DNA from 4 places in the Lysinibacillus pakistanensis genome. Region 1 is predicted to be linked to each of the others. Evidence: riboswitches for the same ligand, from Rfam matches in the RefSeq annotation. Region 1 holds a riboswitch; each other region holds the start of a gene.
What was found. Region 1 has a riboswitch for S-adenosylmethionine ahead of QNH24_RS23175 (bifunctional homocysteine S-methyltransferase/methylenetetrahydrofolate reductase). Riboswitches for the same ligand answer to the same signal wherever they lie in the genome.
Positions count from the first base shown of each region.

Region 2: another riboswitch for S-adenosylmethionine. It lies ahead of QNH24_RS24540 (cyclase family protein); the one in region 1 lies ahead of QNH24_RS23175 (bifunctional homocysteine S-methyltransferase/methylenetetrahydrofolate reductase).
Region 3: another riboswitch for S-adenosylmethionine. It lies ahead of metA (homoserine O-acetyltransferase MetA); the one in region 1 lies ahead of QNH24_RS23175 (bifunctional homocysteine S-methyltransferase/methylenetetrahydrofolate reductase).
Region 4: another riboswitch for S-adenosylmethionine. It lies ahead of QNH24_RS21000 (methionine ABC transporter ATP-binding protein); the one in region 1 lies ahead of QNH24_RS23175 (bifunctional homocysteine S-methyltransferase/methylenetetrahydrofolate reductase).

Region 1 is NZ_CP126101.1:4,653,679-4,659,519, forward strand. Features, by position in the region: gene QNH24_RS23175 (bifunctional homocysteine S-methyltransferase/methylenetetrahydrofolate reductase) at 1-1,363, opposite strand, end outside; SAM riboswitch class I at 1,451-1,550, opposite strand; gene QNH24_RS23180 (protoporphyrinogen oxidase) at 1,676-3,064, opposite strand; gene QNH24_RS23185 (globin-coupled sensor protein) at 3,361-4,650, opposite strand; gene QNH24_RS23190 (SEL1-like repeat protein) at 5,169-5,841, opposite strand, start outside.
Region 2 is NZ_CP126101.1:4,928,336-4,934,176, reverse strand. Features, by position in the region: gene QNH24_RS24560 (hypothetical protein) at 117-470, opposite strand; gene QNH24_RS24555 (DUF2225 domain-containing protein) at 493-1,188, opposite strand; gene QNH24_RS24550 (Cof-type HAD-IIB family hydrolase) at 1,484-2,257, shown strand; gene QNH24_RS24545 (DedA family protein) at 2,413-3,003, shown strand; gene QNH24_RS24540 (cyclase family protein) at 3,044-3,781, opposite strand; SAM riboswitch class I at 3,907-4,013, opposite strand; gene QNH24_RS24535 (YuzC family spore coat inner layer protein) at 4,237-4,647, opposite strand; gene QNH24_RS24530 (helix-turn-helix domain-containing protein) at 5,297-5,841, opposite strand, start outside.
Region 3 is NZ_CP126101.1:2,759,121-2,764,961, reverse strand. Features, by position in the region: gene QNH24_RS13610 (TrmB family transcriptional regulator) at 1-71, shown strand, start outside; gene QNH24_RS13605 (nucleotide excision repair endonuclease) at 125-496, opposite strand; SAM riboswitch class I at 691-801, shown strand; gene metA (homoserine O-acetyltransferase MetA) at 927-1,862, shown strand; gene QNH24_RS13595 (bifunctional cytochrome P450/NADPH--P450 reductase) at 2,068-5,235, shown strand; gene QNH24_RS13590 (TetR/AcrR family transcriptional regulator) at 5,395-5,841, shown strand, end outside.
Region 4 is NZ_CP126101.1:4,195,951-4,201,791, reverse strand. Features, by position in the region: gene QNH24_RS21025 (acyl-CoA dehydrogenase FadE) at 1-297, shown strand, start outside; gene QNH24_RS21020 (arsenate reductase family protein) at 587-943, shown strand; gene gcvH (glycine cleavage system protein GcvH) at 1,025-1,405, shown strand; gene QNH24_RS21010 (toprim domain-containing protein) at 1,568-1,909, shown strand; gene QNH24_RS21005 (thioredoxin family protein) at 1,925-2,236, shown strand; SAM riboswitch class I at 2,293-2,396, shown strand; gene QNH24_RS21000 (methionine ABC transporter ATP-binding protein) at 2,480-3,508, shown strand; gene QNH24_RS20995 (methionine ABC transporter permease) at 3,498-4,166, shown strand; gene QNH24_RS20990 (MetQ/NlpA family ABC transporter substrate-binding protein) at 4,228-5,085, shown strand; gene QNH24_RS20985 (amidase) at 5,309-5,841, shown strand, end outside.

The DNA.
Region 1 (5,841 bases):
GTGGCTTCCCTGAAAAAGATACACCTTCATTTAACTGTTTGATTAATTGAATAAGCTCCATTGATGATACGTCATAAACACTCGTTGCCCCTGGGAAATCCCCAACCTTTGTTGGATCTCCAGTAACCGCTAAAATATCATGAATGCCTAGTGCATTTAAACCCATTAAATGAGATTGCAGCCCAATTAAATTACGATCTCGGCATGTAATATGTGTTAACGGGCGTACCCCATGTGTTTCTTTCAATAATGCGCCCATTGCCACATTACTTATTCTTGGCGATGCTAGGGAATTATCCGCCATCATGACCACATCTGCGCCTGCCTCATATAATTTTTTAGCACCTTTAATAAAACCATCGATTTCTAAATGTCTTGGTGTATCCAACTCTACTATAACCGAACGTTGACGTTTTACTTTTATATGCAATGGCTCGAATCTTGAAGGTTCTGCCTCACGTACAATCTCTACTTTCTCAGGCTTCGCTAATTTTTCTTCTACTGGAGATAATTCCTCTAAGTATTTTTTCGCTGCAGCAATATGCTTTGGTGTCGTACCACAGCACCCACCTATTAAACGAACGCCTTGATCTCGAAGTGCTACAGCAGCGCGACCAAAATAGTCTGTCTCTGACTCATAAACAACACGCCCGTCTTCTAAATCTAGAAGAGATGCATTTGGATAGGTAGACATAAATGCCTTTTCAGGAAGTTCTACACCCTCAAATGCCTGAATCGAATGGTATGGACCTAAACGACAGTTAACACCTACAATATCAGCACCCAGTGCCTCGAGCTCATGTAGGGCACTATTTAAACTCTTACCATTTTGCAGCACTCCCGGTTCATGCATTGAAACTTGCGCAATGATTGGCAACTTTGTTTTAGCTCGAAGCATTTTTAATGTTGCTGTTAATTCTTCAAAATCATAATAGGTTTCAAGTAAAAGGCCGTCTGGATTCCCTGCCAGTAACACAGTTGCTTGCTCTTCAACAGTCGCTAAAATTTCTTCTAAGGTTGCATCGCTTTTCCGAATGCCTCGAATCCCCCCAATAGTCCCTAAAACAAATTGACCTCCATCTGCAGCTGCTCGCTTGGCAATCGTCATAGCTGCTTCATTAAACTGCTGAACACGCGACTCTAATCCGTAACGTGCTAATTTTATAGCATTCGCTCCATAAGTATTTGTTTGAATAATATCGGCTCCAGCTGCTATATACTCTCTATGAATCTTTTCAATTAATTCTGGTCTTTGAACATTCATTTCCTCATGACAGTACTCCAAGCCATAGCCGTATAATACCGTACCAATTGCACCATCTGCTGTAAGAACATGCGTTTTTAACTTTTCAAGCAACCCCATAAAACTAGCCCCTCTTTCTATTTTTCTATAATATAAAAAGCCTTCTTTAACACAAAGAAGGCTTTTACGTTTCGTAATTGTTGTTCCTTCTCATCTTCGACCATAGGGTCTTCTGGATTTAGCACCTGACAAAAAGTTGGTTGCTGAAGCGTCATTGGGCCAGTCCCTCAGCTTCTCTTGATAAGAATTTAGTATGAATTTTTTAAATAATTAAAAGAATCATAACGTTAACAAACGTTTGAGTCAAGACTATTTCACGTAACAAAGGATATTTCAAACGAAAAATATAATTTTTTGTCTTATATTCTGCAATTAAGATAATTTTTCAGCAATATTATCCCCTATTTTTTTACCGTTTTGAATACAAGCACCTATACCTACACCAAAGTAAGAGCAGCCCGCAATGGATAAATTCGGATAGTTTGTTTCGAGCTCTTGTAATAAGCCCTGTAATGCCTCACGATGTGCTAAATCATATTTCGGCATTTGATCAATCCATCTACTTACATTCACGACACTTGGTTTTTCTTTAATCCCCAAGCTTTTTCTTACATCCTCTAAGGCAACAACAGATAATTCTTCATCTGTCATCCTACGTAACTTCTCATATGCGGGGTTGATGCTTTTATAGAAGAGTCGAACAAGTAATTGCTCATTTGCTGAAGTATGCTTCCACTTACGGCTTGTCCATGTCGCTGCATTACAGATTACATCAGAATTATGAGACACAATAAAGCCTGTTCCATCAGCTGGTAATCTACTATCGGGTACATCGAATCCTAAATAAATTGTAATAGCGGAGGCAGTATTGAATTGGTCAAAATAACGGTTCAATGTTTCATCCTTTAATAGGTACTGTACAGTTTCATTAGGTAATGCTAAAACTACATGATCTGCTTCAATGATCGTATCATTTGCTAAAGTAACTTGGTAGTGGTTTTCCTGCTTGTTGACACTAGTAGTGGTAATTCCCTTTAAAATTTCTACATCAGTTAATGTTTCTTCAAGACGATCAATTAAAGACGATAAACCATTTTTAAATGAAATAAATTTTTTATTAGCAGCTTTTACAAATTGTTCTCGATTTGCGTCAAAACCTTTAATAATACTACCGTACTCATTTTTATAATCAATTAAATAAGGTAATGTGGAGGCAATCGATAGTTGATGTAAATCTCCTGAATACACACCTGCTAATACTGGCGCTATTTGGTTTTGAACAAGCTCCTCCCCTAAATAGTACGTTAAAAATTCTCCAATTGAGCTGTCTTTTGTAAAGCCTACATTTGGCATTGTCAAATCCTTTAATGCTTCTTTTTTACCTTCTTCGGATACAAGTGTGCTTTCTTCCAGAGAGTGAAGGCTCATCGGAATACCGAATGTTGAATCTGCCGGAATCGCATGGAGCTCATTATTTGTGTATATATAAGAAATCCCCGTTTCGTTGTATACCAAATCTTGCTTAAAATTAACCTCTTCAACCAGCTCCATAACACCTTGATGACGGGCTACTATTGAATCTGCCCCTGTCTCCATAATGAATCCCTGTTCGTATTCAGAGTGCAACTTACCACCTAAATATGTATTTTTTTCAACAAGCACAAGCCTTACATTTAATTTTTTTTCCTTTACTTGGCGCTGTAAATAATGCATCGTACATAAACCCGTAATTCCTCCACCTAATACAACCACTGTTTCCATATTAACCGCCCCTAATTTTTGTTGTCTTCCTTTAGTATAAACCCTTTTTATTGAAAATTACGCTCAACCCTTTACAAATTTAGCAAAAATGGAGCTATCCCGTGGTGAGGATAGCTCCATTACTATGACTAAATATGTATCTTTTCATGATGAAACAAAAAATACCCTTGACTTAAAATTCCGGCAATATATTAGTTAATATTTACTGAAAAACCATTAAACACCATATATCAATGGTTGTTATAGTGTTTATAGGCTGTAGATTTCGGTTACCACAATAATATCTTTACTCTGAATTAATTTAAGTGTTGGGCAACATTTGCTAATTTCTCAGCTGAATTCGTTACTTCTTCAAAGGCAATCCCTAGCTCATTAAGAACCTCCGCTATCGCTAATACTTCTTTTTCCATACTATCATTTTGCTCTTTTGCCTCTGTCATCGATTCTAATATTTTCGTAAATTGCCCTTCTGTTTGAACCATATTTTCCTTGCCAGATATGACCTCTTCTTGAATATTATTAAGAGAGTGTGTTAGCTTATCTGTCCGTTCATTTGTTTTTTGTAACAACATGGCTACTGAGGTCACAGAATCTTTTGTTTGAATCGATAGTTTTCGAACCTCATTAGCAACTATATTAAAGCCTTTACCCGCTTCTCCAGCACGGGCTGCTTCTATAGCTGCATTTAAAGCTAATAAATTGGTCTGGTTGGCAATTGTGGTAACAACATTCATAATTGATTCCATTTCTTTTGACATACCAGTCAACTGTTCAATATTTTCTGTTATATCCTTCAGCAAATCAATAATATTACACATATTTTGTGATTGACTCTTTATTCGTTCTCTTCCCTCTACTGCCTGCTTCTCAGCCTCCGCTGACACCAAAAGTGAGTTTTTTGCAAACTGTTTAATTTCATCTGATTGCTTGCTTATTCGATGAAATGAGTTATTTGTTTCTTGGGATATTGTAGCAAGACTTTCTGTAGACGTGACGATTTCCTTTTCCACGGCTTCCTTTTTCCGTTCCATATTCTCTTTGTGTTGCTCAACAGTATTTTCAAAGGCCTCTAATACTAATTGCTGCTCAAAGTTTGAAATTTTAGAAATGGCTCGTATAGTATTAAACTGATCTTTGGGATGATGAATGTGCTCTTCTACTAAGTCCATGAATGATAAAAATAAATCTTGGAAGGCACAAATATACCATTGTGTTCTTAAACCAATATGAACATGTACTTTAGCAATATTAGTACGTCTTCGATAAAATTCATCATCAATTGTGCCGTTAAACATTTCTATAATATGGCGGCCAAGCGTTACTTTTAATTTTTCTACAGAACTGTGACTATTAATAATACTTACTAAACTACCCTCAGTTCCTATCATTCTATAAAATCTATCAACAATATCATTAATATTTTCTATAACAAATGGCTGAAAGGCTTTTAAATACTGTAAATCCTGCTTTGTTAAATTTAGCATTTCTATTTGCTTGACCATTGACTTGCAATTAGAAACATCCATTTTTACAACATATTGCTGAAGGTCTATCGCTGCTGTCTTTCTCTGTTTTTGAAAAATCACACATTTTCCCTCTTTCACGTGTACTTTTGCAAAGCTGAGAAAATCCAATTCCGTTTACAAAAATATATATTTCAAAATGTAAGAAAATAGGTTTAGGTTAATTTCTGTTCAAGTTCTAGTTGAACAAAATCCCAATTATCTTTTAGCCATAGCATGAACTACTCTTTTCAAAATCACTCATATACCTTATCCATTTTATAAATAGCTGTCAATTTCCTATCATACATTTTTTACCATTAATTGTATAAAAAGTCCCTGTAGCCAAACTATTGGCTTAAAGCAGTAAAAAAGCTACCACTATATCTTTTGGTAGCTAATTTGTATCAACTAATATTTCTTTTGCTTATTTTTTGTTTATTTTTCCTTTGTCTTTATTATCCCTTCACTATATTAATATTTTTACCGTTAGTTCTATGCATTAATATATACCTAAAACAAACAACAAAAACAACCTTTTATACCTATAAAACCAAGAGTGATAATAGAAACTAAATAACTATAATTTTTTTACGAAAAATTTACATTCCTTTTAATTCATTCAGCAAAACGGCTGCTTCTTCTATTCCTGCCTCCGCAGCCAGTCCGTACCATTTAATAGCTTCTTTTACATTTCTAGTTATGCCCTCTCCATTATTATAAAGATGCCCAAGCTGTAATTTTGCCTCTGAGTCTCCTTGAAGAGCAGCCTGTTTAAACCAATGAATTCCTTTCTCAATATTACGTATACCCGTTAAACCTTGACTCCAAATAAACCCCAAATCATAAAATGCGTCTACATGGTATTGCTCTGCAGCTCTTTCATACCAATATAAACCACGATTCACATCTCGGGGCTGACCTAATCGCCCCTCAAAACAGATTCCGCCAAGCCTATATTGTGCTTCAACATAGCCTGCTTCGGCAGATTTTTTATAATAGAAGTATGCGTGCTCCTCATCAATGTCGACACCTAACCCTTGCTCGTAAATTATTCCAAGAGTAAACATTGCTTCAGCAACACCCTGCTTGGCAGCGAAGTCAAACCATTTCTTCGCAAGAAGGATATTTTCTGATACTCCTTCACCGTTAAAATACATATCCGCCAAGTTATTCGCTGCATCTGGATGCCCTTGCTTTGCCGCCGCCTCATACAATGAAAAAGCTCTGCGATAATTTTCCTGTACACCTATACCTTCGAAATAAAAATTCCCA
Region 2 (5,841 bases), 270 kb from region 1:
TCTGTTTAAATTTTGTTTAAATTTGGATTTACGTCTTGAATCAGGAAGATAGATTAAAAAACCTCCAAAAGTGTGATATCTAAAAGATAGGACACTTTGGATGTGTTGTATTTAACTTATTTATAGTGGTATGTACTAGCCCTGTGATTGTTGCGTTGTATTTGATTAAACCATGCACGATCCTTTTCTTCCTGCTTTAATGTATTAACGATTGCTGATGAGCAGCTAATACAAATTTTTTTCTGTGTAATTTGCCCACAACGTTCACAAGGGGCACCTAGATTAGGGAAAATTGACTTTTTTAATTTTCCTGCCTTCACCCATTTATAAAGCAGCTCAACGGAAACCCCCGTTAATGCAACGACCTCATCATTTGTTAAATAGCGATTATTTTTTCTAAGTAAAAAGTGATGTAGTTCCGAAAATATATCTTCCTCTCTCACATCAATTGTTTTGACAAATCGGTGCATAGTAACTTCTCTCCTTATCCTTTCAATTGATAATTTTTCCAATATCTTCGTTTAAGATGATTGACTGTTCATCATACTTATAATTTTCCCAGCGATTGCGAGCCAATTTACGATATTTATTGGAAACATTTCGATCTGCGATTAATCGAGAGAATCCCTTTTTCGCTTCAGTCATGTCGCCAAGTCGTAGGCTTAATTCTGCATGTAAATATTGAATTCTTTCACTACCTTCTTGATTGGATGCAAATGATTTACTGTAAAAATCTCTTGCCGCAAAAAGGTAGCGCATTTCTGATTCCTGATCCTCTTTTAAGCGATATAACCAGGCAATTTTTAAAGCGAAATTTGCCATAAGAAGTGATTCTTCCATAGAGGCTCTGGACACTAAATAAGCAAGCTTAAAACTTACAATGGCATCATCCACTGTACGCTCTTGACAGATATTCATAGGTTTTTGAAGCTCTTTAATGTACAGCTCATCGATAAGGAGCATGAAAGGCCCATAGGTTCTAGTCATGGATTTATGGTAGGCATAGCCACAAAACGGACAAACAGCGACTTCATATAACAATGGATTTAAGCCCTCATAGACGGGCATGAAATCTGTTTGCTCTTCGACAATTTTATAACGATTAGGACGTACCTTATAAGTGGTAAAGTGCTTTTTGCAAAACTTACAATCCACACTACTTTCATAGTAGTAAATGTTAAATGCCATAAGAATCAACTCCTTTACCCTGATTTATTAATTATTTCTTTTGTTCTATATTTACGATTGGTATTATCGTTCAATGTATTTAATTGATTATCTTTTATTTTAACAATTCTATGTTCTTTGGTATACTCCTTTAGCATTATTAAAGTGAAAATATTATTACTTTTTTGTTTGTTGAGGTTTCTATATGTATTTGCAATAGTGTTTTTCAGTATAATGAATAAAAGTTAAATGGATTATGCTTTAATGTAGGTATTTGTAACTATTTATATTGATGGATGAAAATGGAGTGTGTATGATGGATTGCAAAATTGTTTTTTTTGACGTAGATGGAACACTTATTAATTATGAAGATGGCTGTATTGAAGAAAGCACAAGGAAGGTAATAGATGAGCTAAAACAGAGGAGAATTCGTATTGTTGCGGCTACAGGTAGACCTTTATCAATGTGTCAAAGTTTAAGAAACATGGGTATAGAGACATTTATAACCGCAAATGGTGCATATGTTAAGCATCAAAATCAGGTAATACATAAAGTACCAATTGACAAAAATATAGTCCAAGCAGTTCATGCCTTTGCTAATGAGAATAAACAAAGTCTTTCATTTTTTACAGAACAATTATTTATGAATAACGTACACAAGCCAAGGACACTTAAAGCCCTGCAAGAAACATTATCTTTATCTAAATTTCCTGAATTTCATGAAAATATTGTAGAGCAGGAAATTTATCTAATGTGTTTATATGCTAATGAAGATATTGAGCAAATATATACAGCACAATTTCCTCATTTAAAATTTAAAAGATGGCATCCGTATATTACGAATGTATTGCAATCTGATATTTCCAAATCGATTGCTGTTCAGGCTGTACTTGATTATTTCAATTTAAGTTCTGAGGAAGCACTTGCGTTTGGCGATGGCGATAATGATATAGATATGTTAGAACAGGTTGGTTTTGGGGTTGCAATGGGGAATGCAAGTGAGGCATTGAAGAATAGTGCTGATTATATAACGAAGAAATCCATTGAAGGGGGTATATATCATGCCTTGAAAGAGCTACAAATAATTTAAGAAAGTAATTATTTAGAATCGTATAATATTTTTAGTAAATTTAGAGGGGATGTCAAAGTAAAAAATGATTGAAGCTATAGCACTCATAATGTTAACTACATTGAGTATGATAAAGCTAACGTAAGTTATTAAAATGCTTTAGGTGGGATGATTTTATGGCACATCATGTACAATCTCTTATTGAACATTACGGGTATTTTGGCATAATTCTTATCCTAGTTGGAGGGATTGTCGGGCTGCCTATTCCTGATGAAATATTTTTAACATATATAGGATATAGTGTATATCGAGAAACACTAGAACATGTTCCAGCATTACTTAGCGCAACTATCGGGGCAATAGGTGGCATTACTTTAAGTTATTATATAGGTTATCGATTCGGGCTACCTTTGTTACATAAATATGGCCCGAAGATTCATATTACTAAGCAAAAAATTAATTTTACTAAAAAATTATTTACGAAAATAGGACCAGCCTTATTACTGATCGGTTATTTTATTCCAGGTGTACGCCATCTTACCGCATATGTAGCAGCCATTAACAACTATCCTTATAGAAAATTTGCCATTTTTGCTTATGCAGGCGCGTTTATTTGGACATTTACTTTTATTACATTAGGAAAAGTATTAGGTGAGAAATGGCGCTATGTGGGATTTTACTTATCTCACTACAGTATTTATCTTATCGTAGTATTCATCATATTAATGTTGGTCATTTATTATTTTTTCAAAAAAAGAAATAAATAAGGGTCTGATTCTTCTAAGCGAATAAGACCCTTATTTATTTTTAAGGTAAGATGGCAAATGAACGAACAGGGAATCCAGACGCTCTTTCTGGTTTCGGTACAATATTGAATATGACAGCCCCTTTTGGCGGTAGCTGATCCAAATTTGTTAAAAGCTCAATTTGATAAGTGTCTTGCTCAAGTACAAAATATTCACCATCTAACTTACCATTTTTGCGAAAATCCGCTGCTGAATCAGTGTCGAAAGTCTCGTGACCAATAGCGTTAATTTTTCGTTCTTTAAATAAAAACTGTAATGCCTCTAATCCCCAACCTGGTATATGATTATGACCCTCAGCATCCTTATTATTAAAGGCATCCTTATTAGGCCAACGCTTACTCCAATCGGTACGTAGGGCAATAAACGTACCTGCTTCAATTTCTCCATGCTCAGCCTCAAAGTCAAGAATATCCTGAACACTTAAGGTAAAATCATTATTTTGCTCGGCTTCCTTCGATTTATCAATCACGATTAAGGGTAGTACTAATTCTTTTAAATCCAATTCTTCTAAAAAACGTGTGTCCCTAACAAAGTGGATAGGTGGATCGATATGTGTTCCATATTGTCCAGGAAAAGTGAATTGCTGCGCAAAGAAACCATCATCATGTGAAAATAGGGTTTCAAACTTTGCATCCTCAAACATAAAGAAGTGAGGTGAATTTGGTCCAAATGTATGTGTTAAATCCACCCATTTTCTTGATTTTAATAGCTGCACTGCTTGTAAAAGTTCATTCGACATCGTATTTACCTGCTTTCTATTAATAGTATGAGTTATTCCCTGCTTGTCCTTCTTGTCCAATCATAACCACAAAAAAGAGTCCTCCTTGGAGAGAGGACTCTTGTGCAAAGCAACAAATGTTAGTCTTCTCATCTTCAAGGCAAACATTTTTGCCAATTGGAGTTAGCACCATACCTAAAGGCTGGTTGCTGAGACTTCATAGGGCCAATCCCTCCGTCTCTCTTGATAAGAAATGCAATATAAGAATTTTCAGAAATAACGATACAAATACATTAGCATATTTATTTATAGTTTACAAGTTCAATAGGGATACATAGATTTGCAATTATATTAACTAAAAGGATTAGAGGGATTCATAACTGGCAGAAAAACCATGCTCACTAGAGGTTTTTAGGTGCAAGATAAATGGACAAGAGGGTTCTTATGAAAAGAGCCCACTTGTAGAAAAGGCGCTGTCACCAGCTTAAAACTAATGAAAGCTTACAACATTCAATATCTGTAAATACTATCCGAATATTATCTGGTGTATAGTTTGTTTCAAATGTCATAGTAATACCAGTCGAGATGATTAACCTTTCAACTTCTGATTTATTTGATTTTTGTGCGGCATCCATAAGATCATGTGCAAATTGTTCTGATCCGTCAATTTTATCTGTAAGTAGCTGAATCTGCTGCATAATTCTCTTTACTCGCTTGGCGGAAATTTTCAGCTTATTTGTATTGACGGCTGGAAACGGATTTGTATTTATTGGGTTTGTTGGCATAGCTAAATATCTAGCTGGTTGGTGAAGTGCTGGAGGATTTACTATTGCCAATGTTGGATAATAGGTAGGATAGACAAAAATCGGATAAGGGTTGTAATACAACTAAACTCCTCCTATCCACTTGCTAATACTATATCTTATGTGCAGCGGGGACTTTCGGTGTTCGCTACTTCTATGGTTTCACGTCTAGGGTATTATCAAATTAATACCTAGGATGAGTGAAGAGATAATTTAGTCGATTGAAAGTAAGGAACCTGATAAGAGAAAGGGTTAGAGCTAATCGAAAGTGAACCAACCTGATCAAAGAGGAGCCTAAGCCGATCAAAAGTGGAGGCAACCCGATTGAAAACGAGCTCAGGCTGATCAAAAGTGGAAGAAACCCGATCAAAAACGAGCCTAGGCTGATCAAAAAAGCAAGGTACCTGATCAAAAACGAACGCAGCCTGATCAAAAGTAGAGGCAACCCGATCGAAAAAGAGCTCAGGCTGATCAAAAAAGCAAGGCACCTGATCAAAAAGGAGTCCAAGCTGATCAAAAACGAACGCAGGCTGATCAAAAGTGGAGGCAACCCGATCGAAAACGAGCCCAGGCTGATCAAAAAGGAGTCTAAGCCGATCAAAAGTGGAGGCAACCCGATCGAAAAAGGGTTCAGGCTGATCAAAAACGAGCCCAAGCCGATCAAAAACGAATAACACTCACCCAATCAAAAAAGAAGGCTTCGCATGTGTATAAGCCTTCCTTTCATAAATTTTTATCCAAGAACACGTAAAACATCATCTATTTTTTTGTTATGGGAGAGAATGCCGTAGTTCATCCATGTTAAGAAATCAACCTCGTAGACACAGTTGTTTTTTGCTGCGGGAAGGTTGCTCCAGGTAGGAGATTTTAGTATTACTCGTTCCTCTCCCTCGAAAATCGAATGTTGTTTGTCAAAGGTAATGAATAAATGATCGGCATCTAAGTGAATAAGCTGGTCAATTGTTAGATGTGTTTTTCGTGTATAATGTGGGATATTCCATACAGATTCATGGGGCATTAAGCCGAGATCACGATATAGAATGGGGCCCGTATAGCCGCATTCGGGTCCTGCATAGAGGCTGATGCCAATAGCGGAGATACGAAGAAAGGCTACGCTTTGTCCATATACTGATTTTTGAAGCACTTTTTTTGCCTTTTGCACTTTTACCTCATACTGGTTAATGACATCCTTCATAATAGCCGTTCTACCTGTTAAGTCGGCTATTTGGAACAATGTAGTTCGCCAATCTTCACCTGGATGTGAGAGATGATAAGTGG
Region 3 (5,841 bases), 1.9 Mb from region 1:
TACTAAGACGAGATGATCATGAGCTTGAGGAATGGATTACGAAAGAACGAAAAGCATTTTTTGTAGAGTAAAAAATAAAGAATCTGCTTGCCTCTTAAGGTTTACAAAGGCAAGCAGATTCTTTTTAATAAAATACTTTATCAACATTATATTTAGAGCGGAAAACATTAATGGCATATGTTTCGTAAATTTCACGTTCCATAGGATCTTCGATTTCATATACCTCAATTTTGAAGATTTCTTGACGATGATTTTTCATAGGCGATACATTGTCTTCAAAATGCTTTTTTATACGTTGACGAATTTTACGCGCTTTACCGACAAATAAAAGCTCATTTTTCTCATTGTAAAATAAGAAAATGCCACCTTTGTCTCGTGTGATTTTATGGAAGTCAATAAACCCGTGGTATGGTGTAATAGGTACATCCCCAGGCTTTACATCTTGCTCACGCTGGCGAATCACTACATCTGGTTTTGGAAATTCAATTTTAATCAAGCTAGTTCACGTTCCTCTCTGTTACTAAAGGTATATGTTAACATAATTACAGCATGTTTACCATAAAATTTCATATGTTGCTATGATAATTAGTGTTCATCAAAATTGAGCTGAACATGCATTGTAATGACAAAATATTCTATGTTTTATTGATATTCTTAATTGTTCATGTTACAATTCAATTTAATTAAATAATCTTATCAAGAGAAGCTGAGGGATTTGGCCCGATGACGCTTCAGCAACCTCTAACAAATGTTAGAAAGGTGCTAATTCCAGCAAAGGTATTTTCCTTTGAGAGATAAGAGTGAACGTGGTAAAGTCCTTCTCATTCTATCTCGCATGGAATGAGGGGGATTTTTTAATTTCATAAAAGTGTCATTGTAATCATTACGATTAACACATTTATAAATAAAAGAGAGGGGAATGCAAGATGCCAATTAATATTCCAAAGAACTTACCTGCTGGAGAACATTTACGAGAGGAAAAAATCTTCGTGATGGAAGAGGATCGTGCGAAAACACAACAAATTCGTCCATTAAATATATTAATTTTAAACTTAATGCCTGAGAAAGAGAAGACAGAGCTGCAATTACTGCGCTTACTCGGGAATACGCCACTGCAAGTCAATATTACATTTTTAAATACAGCAACACATGAATCAAAAAATGTTAGTAAATCACATTTACAGCTTTTTTACACAACTTTCCAACAAATTCGTCATCGCCGCTTTGATGGCATGATTATTACGGGAGCGCCTGTAGAGAAAATGGCTTTTGAAGAAGTAAATTATTGGCAGGAAATCTCGCAAATTATGGATTGGTCTAAGAAAAATGTGACATCCATTCTACATATATGTTGGGGGGCACAGGCTGCTTTATATCATCATTATGGGATCGGGAAGGTTGAACTTCCAGCGAAATGCTCTGGGGTTTACTCGCATGTCATTACAGATTTAACAGTGGACTTAGTGCGTGGCTTTAGTGATTTATTTACAGCACCACATTCTCGTTATACATCTGTTTCAATCAATGAAGTACGCAATCATCCTGATTTACGTTTACTGTCCTATTCAGAGGAAGCTGGTGTATTTATTGTGCAGTCCAAGGATAATAAAAACATTATGATTACAGGTCATCTTGAATATGACGCGACAACCTTAGCAGATGAATACGGACGAGATGTTGCGAAGGGGTTAGACATTGCTGTCCCGGTGAACTATTTCCCGAATGACGACCCAGCAAACGAGCCCATTAATACATGGCGTGCCCACACCCATTTATTATTCTCAAACTGGTTGAATTACTATGTTTATCAGGAAACACCATATGAATGGGATTTCGTTGATGAAATTGAATATCATATTTAATTAAATTTAAGGTTCAAAAGCCCAATGTCTCAACTGATTAGAGTGAGAGGTTGGGCTTTTGCTATTTCACTCTTTGTTCACAAATACTGCCATTTTTTCCTTTGACAATTTCTATAAAGTTGAATCTACATAATGCATGGTATATTATTTTATCAAATGATAGATTTAACTATCATTTTAAATTTGCTGAAAGAAGGGATTCATGATGATTAGTGTAGAGGATGTTCCAAAACCAAAAACATTTGGTCCACTTGGCCATTTGCCTTTAATCGATAAAGAGCAGCCAACATTATCACTTTGTAAGCTTGCAGAAGAGTATGGGCCGATATATCGATTAGAAATTCCAGGTTATACTAGCTTAGTAATATCTGGTCATGAATTGGTAGCTGATGTTTGTGATGTTTCTCGTTTTGATAAACAGATATATAGTGAGTTGGAAAATGTTCGTGCTTTTGGCGGTGATGGTCTATTTACAAGCAGAACAACTGAACCGAATTGGCAAAAGGCTCATAACATCCTACTTCCCACGTTTAGTAAACATGCTATGAAAGATTATCATTCGATGATGATAGATATTAGTACACAGCTGATACAAAAATGGGAACGCTTAAATCCGATGGAGGAAATTGATGTCCCTGAGGATATGACACGATTGACGCTAGATACAATTGGACTTTGTGGCTTCAATTATCGCTTTAATAGCTTTTATAGAGAAACACATAGCCCTTTTATTATGAGCATGGTCCGTGCTTTAAATGAAGCTATGTTAAAAAGTTCCCGATTAAAGATACAAAATCTGATGATGGTTGGCACAAGGCGCCAATTTAACGAAGACATTGAAACAATGTTTACATTAGTAGATAAAATTATTGAGGAGCGAAAGGCAAGAGGTACGCAGGAGCAGATAGATTTACTAGGCCGCATGTTAAATATAAAAGATCCAGACACAGGAGAAACACTGAGCGATGAAAATATTCGTTATCAAATCATCACATTTTTGATAGCCGGACATGAAACGACTAGCGGATTGCTGTCCTTTGCACTCTATTTTTTAATCAAGCATCCTGAAGTTTTAGAGAAGGCTTATGCTGAAGTTGATCAAATCTTGACTGAAGAAACACCGACATATGAACAGATTTTACAGCTAAAGTACATTCGCCTAATTTTAAATGAATCATTACGATTATGGCCGACAGCACCTGGCTTTGAGCTTTATGCAAAAGAGGATACTGTCATTGGCGACAAGTACCTGATTAAAAAAGGTGACAATATCAGTGTCCTACTGCCACAGCTTCATCGTGATAAAAATGCGTGGGGTGAAAATGCGGAACAATTTTATCCAGAGCGCTTTGAAGATTCTCAGAATGTTCCTACACATGCCTTTAAACCGTTTGGAAATGGTCAGCGTGCCTGTATCGGCATGCAATTTGCCCTTCATGAAGCAACATTGGTATTAGGAATGATTCTACAGCGTTTTGAATTAATCGATTATGACAATTATCAATTAAAAATACAGCAAACTCTAACGATAAAGCCAGGTGATTTTAAAATTCGAGTAAAGCAGCGTAATCGAGTAATTGATCCGGAAAAGACAGTAGCACCTCAGCGACAAGAAAAAATGTATCCTCTACCAAAACCTAGTGTAGAGAATGCAAAAATGTCTTTGCTAATCCTCTATGGTTCTGATTTAGGAACTACTGAAAGAATTGCCAAACAGTTAGCAGATGAAGCTGTTCTGTATGGTATTCGAAGTGAAGTCGCTACGCTAGATGAGTATGCTGGAAAATTACCTAAAGAGGGCGCTGTACTAATTGTTTGCTCTTCTTATAATGGTCATCCCCCAAGAAACGCTCGAAAGTTTCTTGCATGGCTAGAGAATAGTAATGAGAATAGTCTAAAAGGAATAAATTATGCTGTGTTTGGCTGCGGAGATCGAAATTGGCATTATACGTATCAAAAGGTCCCTCGAACAATAGATGAACAGCTTGCCATTAAAGGGGCTACAAGAATTTTGCCACATGGGGAAGCGGACGTAAGTGCAGATTTTGAAAAGCAATTGGAGAACTGGCTAGAACAACTGTGGAGAACCATGAAAGTGACATATGATTTAACGTTAGATGACAATATGCTACTAGAACAAACAAAATTGTCCATTCAAGTTGTAAAAGGCTTAGCAACGGTACCACTTGCTTTAAAACACGGTGCCCGTTATGCATCGATTATAAAAAATGAAGAGCTTCAAACAGCCAATAGTGACCGAAGTACACGTCATATTGAAATTGCATTGCCAAAGGAATTAAGCTATCAGGAGGGGGATCACCTTGGCGTGATACCCAAAAATAGCAGCAAGCTCATCCATCGAGTTCTTCGTCGATTTAAATTGAATGCCAATGATCAGCTAATCATTTCGTCTAATGGAAATGGGTTGCATCTTCCTACAGATTTTCCGGTTAGCTTATACGAGGTGCTTGCCACTAGTGTTGAATTGCAGGAGACTGCTAGTCGTATACAAATACGAGAGCTAGCGGTTTATACAGAGTGTCCGCCACATAAACGTGAATTAGAGCATTTATTACAAGAAGATATTTATAAGGAGCAGGTATTAAATAAACGGTTATCCATGCTAGAGCTTCTTGAAATGTACGAAGCCTGTGAATTACCATTTGAAAAATTTATAGCCTTACTACCTCCTTTAAAGCCTAGATATTACTCTATTTCTAGTTCACCAAAGGAAGATCCTGAACGCCTAAGCATTACAGTAGGTGTAGTAAGGGAACCAGCCTGGAGTGGTCGAGGAGACTATCATGGCGTAGCATCAAATTATTTGGCACAGTGTCAACCAGGGGAGTCACTAGTAATGTTTATACGCTCAGTTGATTCAGGATTCCAGCTGCCAGAGGATGCGACTACATCGATTATAATGGTTGGACATGGAACTGGCGTAGCACCATTTAGAGGTTTTTTACAGGCTCGCGCTGCCATGAAAAAGCGAGGAATTCCCCTTGGGCAAGCACATCTATTCTTCGGCTGTAGAAATGAGGCTGATTTTATTTACCGTGAGGAGCTTGAGCAATTTGAAAAGGATGGAATTGTGACACTACACACGGCATTTTCCCGTAAAGAAGGAACTCCGAAAGCTTATGTGCAGCAAGTAATGGAGCCATATTCCTCAAATATCATCGAAATGTTAAATAATAATGGACGATTATATGTTTGTGGAGATGGTAATCATATGGCACCAGCTGTAGAAGCTATGCTACAGCAGACTTATCAATCTAAAAAAGGGGTAGGAGAGAAGGAGGCAATAGACTGGTTAGAGCAGCATCAGCATAACAGAAAGTATGCGAAGGATGTCTGGGTTCAGAATGGGTAGTGGTATTCATAGCAGTGCAAAATGTTTTATTTCCTTGTAAGAACAGCCTTCACGATGGGCAAGTAGGTTGAATTCCAGTGTCCTGTATTCTACAATTGTATCAATTGGTAGTATACACTATCTAGTATTCACCTTATTTTTGGAAAGAAGTGAAGCATGATGAAAAACGCAAAAGAGGCTAGGCTTCATGCTATATTAGATGCAGCTACAGAGCTCCTCGTCGAAAAGCCGACAGCATCCTTAACCGACATCGCTAACTATGCTGGTATTGGTATCGCTACATTACACCGCTATATTGAAAACAGGGATCAACTAATGTTGCAATTAGGTTTCAGAGCTGTTCAGGTTGTCAGCGAAACCATAAATGAAATACCAGTGGATGAGGAAAAGCTGGAATCCTATATCCCGAGACTTGTTGAGGCTTTAATTCCATTAGGAGATAAAATTTATTTTCTTGCACATGAATGCTCTGTGAATTACAGTTCCGAACTTTTGGCTGCTGAGGATCAGCTTAAGGAGCCGATTAGACAGACAATTATCCAATTACAAAAACAAGGGTATTTACGTCAGGATATGACTAGTGAATGGATGCTTAATGTCTTATAC
Region 4 (5,841 bases), 460 kb from region 1:
GCAAACCAATTATTCGCTATGGAATCAGCTGTCTTACGTACAGAAAAAGCGATTGCTCGTGATGGTGCTGAAAAAGCTCATCAAAAATTATTGTACACTCAAATCTTTTGTCAAGAAGCATTTGCAGAAATTGAAAAAGAGGCAAAAGATACAATTCTTGCTTCAGCTGACGGAGATGCAGCGCGCATGACGTTATCTGCACTACGTAAGCTAACACGTAATAATCCTTACAACTTAATTGCGAAGAAACGTGAAGCATCAGTTAAGTTGATTGACGCAGAAAAATATGTAGTGTAATAAATCAAACAGCCTAGCTATCTGTAATAGATAGCTAGGCTGTTTGTGGGTGAGAAGGATAGATTTGCAAAAGCAACTGATAGAAACAGTTAAGTGAAGGATAGAATTAAGAAAGTGACGGATAGAATTAAGAAAGAAATGGATAGACTGTAGTAGAAGCCTGGGGATTGGTGTGAGAGCAACTGAAAATTGTTTCATTTTGGTTTGTATGGTTATGATGGTATACTACAGAAAATAAGGAAGACACAGAAAATCAGTGTCCTCAAAAAGAAAGTAGAGGAGCCTTTCAATGACGATTCAATTTATCCAATATCCAAAATGCACAACTTGTAAGAAAGCTCAAAAATGGTTAAACGATAATGATATAGTGTATGAAGAGGTACACATTGTAGAACAGCCACCTTCAAAGGACGAATTAACAAAGTTATGGCAAGCAAGTGGACTACCTCTTAAAAAGTTTTTTAATACGTCTGGCATGAAGTATCGAGAGCTTGGTTTGAAGGATAAACTTGCCGATATGAGCGAGGAGGAGCAGCTTGAGCTACTTGCTTCTGATGGAATGTTAATCAAACGTCCAATCGTTACTGATGGAAAAAAAGTAACGTTAGGGTTTAAAGAATCTGATTTTGAGCAAGCTTGGAAATAGCCGTAATTATCCTTGTTTTTATAGGAGAAGTATGGCACACTGAAAGTGAATATATTACATATTTATGGAGGGGTTTTTTGCATGAGCACACCTAAAGACTTACGATACTCTGAAGAACATGAATGGGTAAAAGTAGAAGATGGAAAAGTACGTATCGGTATTACACACTTCGCACAATCTGAATTAGGAGATATCGTTTTCGTTGAGCTTCCACAAGTTGGCGATGAGATCAAAACAGATGATCCATTCGGTAGCGTAGAATCAGTAAAAACTGTTTCTGAATTATATGCGCCAATCTCAGGTACTGTAGTTGAAGTAAATGCAGATTTAGAAGATAGCCCAGAATTCGTTAATGAATCACCATATGAAAAAGCTTGGATGATCGTTGTTGAGCCTGCTGATGCATCAGAAGTTGAAAAGCTTATGACAGCAGAGCAATACGAAGAAATGGTCGCTGAATAAGACAAGCCCTAATAGAAAAACGTCGGCATTCACCGACGTTTTTTATTATCTTCATGGCTGGGGAGATAGTCGCTTGCAATGGGTGTCTAACATTACCATCGTTAATGCTTAATTGATATAATGACTATAAGGAAAAGGGATATGTCTAATGGGGGTGGCGTGATGTTCGAGGGAAAATGCTTAATTGTTGAAGGCCGTTCGGATAAGCTTCAAATTGAACCTATTTTAAGTGAAGATGTCACAATACTTTGTACGAATGGTACAATTGGTGTGCATCAATTAGAAGTGCTGCTTGATCCATATGAGGGCTGTGAGCTTTATACATTTTTTGATGCAGATCCATCAGGGGATAAGCTACGGGCATTAATGGACAGACATTATCCAGAGGCAGAGCATTTACGTACAATGCCAACGTATAAAGAAGTTGAGACAACTCCGAGAAAGGTATTAGCAATGATATTGTTGCGAGCACATTTCTCAATCCATAATCAATATATTTTGTAAGGTTGCGTGAAAAAAATGGAAGAATGGTCAAAAGAGCAGTGGATCGCGGCTGTCCAGTCGGGGAAAAAAGCTGCCTTTTATTTATATACACCTATGTGTGGTACATGTGCAGTTGCATCAAAAATGATGATGATCGTTGAGCAATTACTGCCAAAGCTTCAAATCGGCAAAGCAAATTTAAATTTTGTTGAAGAAATTGCCTTAGATTACGAAATCGAAAGTGTACCATGTTTACTCGTCTGTGATGGCGGAAAAGTGACAGAAAAAGTCTATGCTTTTCAATCCGTACCGTTTTTATACGAATTGTTAAAAAAATCAATTGACTGAAGTTTGCTAGCATGGTAAAGTAACAAATATATTACTAAAACATTGAATATATCGAACTCTTATGAAGAGTGGCGGAGGGAAGTGCCCTATGAAGCCCGGCAACCATCACAAAGTGAAAAGGTGCCAAATCACCCAAAGATTTATCTTTGAAAGATGAGAGAACGGTTGAGCGTATAAATACGTGACCCCTTCTACTTGTCTGTGAGTGAAGGGGTTTTCTATATGAGAAAAGGAGTATTCGCTATGATCCAGCTTCAAAATATTACGAAGAATTACAAAACCGCAAATGGCGAATTAACAGCAGTCAAAGACGTAAACCTTTCCATAAATAAAGGTGAAATATTTGGCATTATCGGCTATAGTGGTGCTGGTAAAAGTACAATGATTCGTTTATTGAACGGTTTAGAAAAGCCAACATCTGGTACGGTGATGGTTAACAATCAAGAGTTTTCATCTATTAAGGGGCAAAAGCTTAGAGATGCAAGACAAAAGGTAAGTATGATTTTCCAGCACTTTAATCTACTATGGTCTAGAACCGTTGCTGAAAATATCGCTTTTCCACTAGAAATCGCAGGTGTTTCAAAGGCTCAGCGTGATGCACGTGTGAAGGAATTGATTACTCTTGTTGGTTTAGATGGACGTGATCAGGCGTATCCATCACAGCTATCAGGCGGTCAAAAGCAGCGTGTCGGCATTGCTCGAGCACTTGCTAATAATCCAGAGGTTTTATTATGTGATGAGGCAACCTCAGCACTTGACCCAGAGACTACCGATGCAATCCTGGATTTACTTGTAGATATTAACGAGCGATTAGGATTAACTATTGTGTTAATCACACATGAAATGCACGTTATCCGTAAAATCTGCCATCGTGTAGCAGTAATGGAGGCTGGCGAAATAGTAGAACGTGGTGAGGTATTACAAGTATTCCAGGCACCTCAAGCTGCTATTACGAAAAAATTTGTGTCACAAATTACAGATACGAAGGAAACGCAGGAGACGGTTGCACAAATAAAAGCAAATTATCCAACTGGACAACTTGTTAAGCTAATTTTTGTAGGAGAAAAAACAGAGCAGCCCGTAATTTCACACCTCGTCAAGCACTTTGATGTAGAAGTTAGTATTGTGCACGGTAATATCTCTCAAACAAAAAATGGTGCTTACGGTACACTTATTGTGCAAATAGATGGAACCGAGTCAAATGTGGCTGATGCATTAGGTTACTTAAATACAGTTGAAGTACAAACGGAGGTGATTGCAAATGCTAACTAATCTCTTTCCGAATGTCGACTGGGAGCGAATGTGGGCAGCTACCTATGAAACACTGTATATGACAGCTATTTCAACCGTAGTAACATTCATCCTTGGCTTATTAATTGGAATCGTATTGTTTTTAACAAGCCCCCATCAACTATGGGCTAATAAAATTGTGAATTTCTTAACAGGTTCACTCGTAAATATTTTCCGTTCGATTCCATTTATCGTGTTAATTATTTTATTAATTCCATTTACAAAATTCTTGCTTGGCACAATCCGTGGAGCCAATGCTGCATTACCAGCACTAATTATTGGTGCTGCCCCATTCTATGCACGTATGGTATTGATTGCATTACGTGAAATTGATAGAGGGGTAATCGAGGCAGCTCGTTCAATGGGTGCTAAAACATCTACTATTATATGGAAAGTGTTAATTCCAGAATCATTACCTGCGCTTATTTCAGGTATTACTGTAACAGCTGTAGCGCTTGTTGGTTATACAGCAATGGCTGGAATTATTGGTGCAGGCGGGTTAGGAAACTTAGCCTTCTTGGATGGCTTCCAGCGTAATCGCTCAGATGTGACATTAATGGCAACTATTCTAATCTTAGTAGTCGTATTTATTATTCAATGGATAGGCGATATGATTACAGCTAAAACAGATAAACGTTAAAGGTTATTTCGGTTCTCTGCCGTTAACATACTTTGAACAAAATAAAAGGGAGTGTAATAAAATGAAGAAGCTATTGACAGGATTACTCTTATCAGTATTAGTGCTAGCTTTAGCGGCTTGCGGTGCTGGTAAAAAAGACGATGCAAGCTCAGGTGCATCAACAGATGATAAAACAGATAGTAAAGAAAATGTGACATTAACTGTAGGTGCCTCTAATACACCGCATGCAGTAATTTTAGAAAAAGCAAAACCGATTTTAGCTAAAGAAGGTATTGATCTTCAAATTGAAACGTATACAGATTATGTATTACCAAACCAAGATTTAGCATCAGAAGACCTTGACGCTAACTATTTTCAGCATATTCCTTACTTAGAGCTTCAAATTAAAGATAATGGCTATGATTTCGTCAATGCTGGTGGCGTTCACATTGAGCCAATCGGCATTTACTCTAAAAAATATAAATCACTTGACGAGCTACCAAAGGGCGCAACAATTTTACTTTCTAGCTCAGTTGCAGACCACGGTCGTATGCTTTCATTACTAGAAGCAAAAGGCCTAATTAAACTTAAAGATGGTATCGATAAAACAGCAGCAGAAATCAAAGATATCGCAGAAAACCCTAAAAACTTTAAATTCGATGCTAATACAGCACCTGAAATGCTCGTACAAATGTACGAAAATAATGAAGGTGATGCAGTGCTAATTAACTCTAACTTTGCAATCGATAACGGCTTAAACCCAGTGAATGATTCAATTGCTCTTGAAGATAAAGAGTCTCCATATGTGAATATTATTGCTGTTCGTGCTGGGGATGAAACAAAGAAAGAAATTAAAAAATTATTAGAAGTCCTAAATTCGAAAGAAATCCAAGACTTCATTCTTGAAGAATGGAAAGGTTCAGTTGTACCAGTTCAATAATTTATTGTAATAAAATAAACTGTTAAATAGTACAAACTAAGGTTTGTACTATTTTTTTGTAAAAATTGAGTTAGGTTAAACAGGTATTTAAGAAAAAAACCCTACTTTATGAAGAAAAATTATAAAATGAAATATATCCCTATTTATAAAAATTTTCGATATGGTATAACTAGTTTGTAGAAAGGAGTTGTGTAAAATTATTAATAGTCGAGGTTTTAAGTTAGTGATCATATGCATTTTATTTATGTCACTTAATAGTACAATTATAAAGGCGGATAATATTACAGAAGATGAACGTTCTACATGGATTTGGAATCCGTGGATACTTGTAGATAACGAAATTAATACCTTGGAGTTTTTAGAAACTAAACATATAAACAAGGTTTATTTACAAATTGATTATGAAATATCTAAAAAAGTTTATCAAAGCTTTATTGAAAAGGCTACAGCTAAAGACATCCAGATATACGCACTAGCTGGAGAAAGCTATTGGATTACCGAGAATGGAATTGAGTATCAAAATCAACTTATGGATTGGTTAGAGCACTATCAACATGAAGCAACAGATGTACAACGTTTTTTAGGGATACATTTAGATATTGAGCCCTATGATACAACTCTTTGGACTACAAAACAAACAACTGCGATTCAGACCTATCAACAATTAGTTGTGCAAGCAAAAAAGAAAGCACAGTCATTCAATTTACCACTACAATTAGATATACCCTTTTGGTATGATGAGATTTCATACGACAC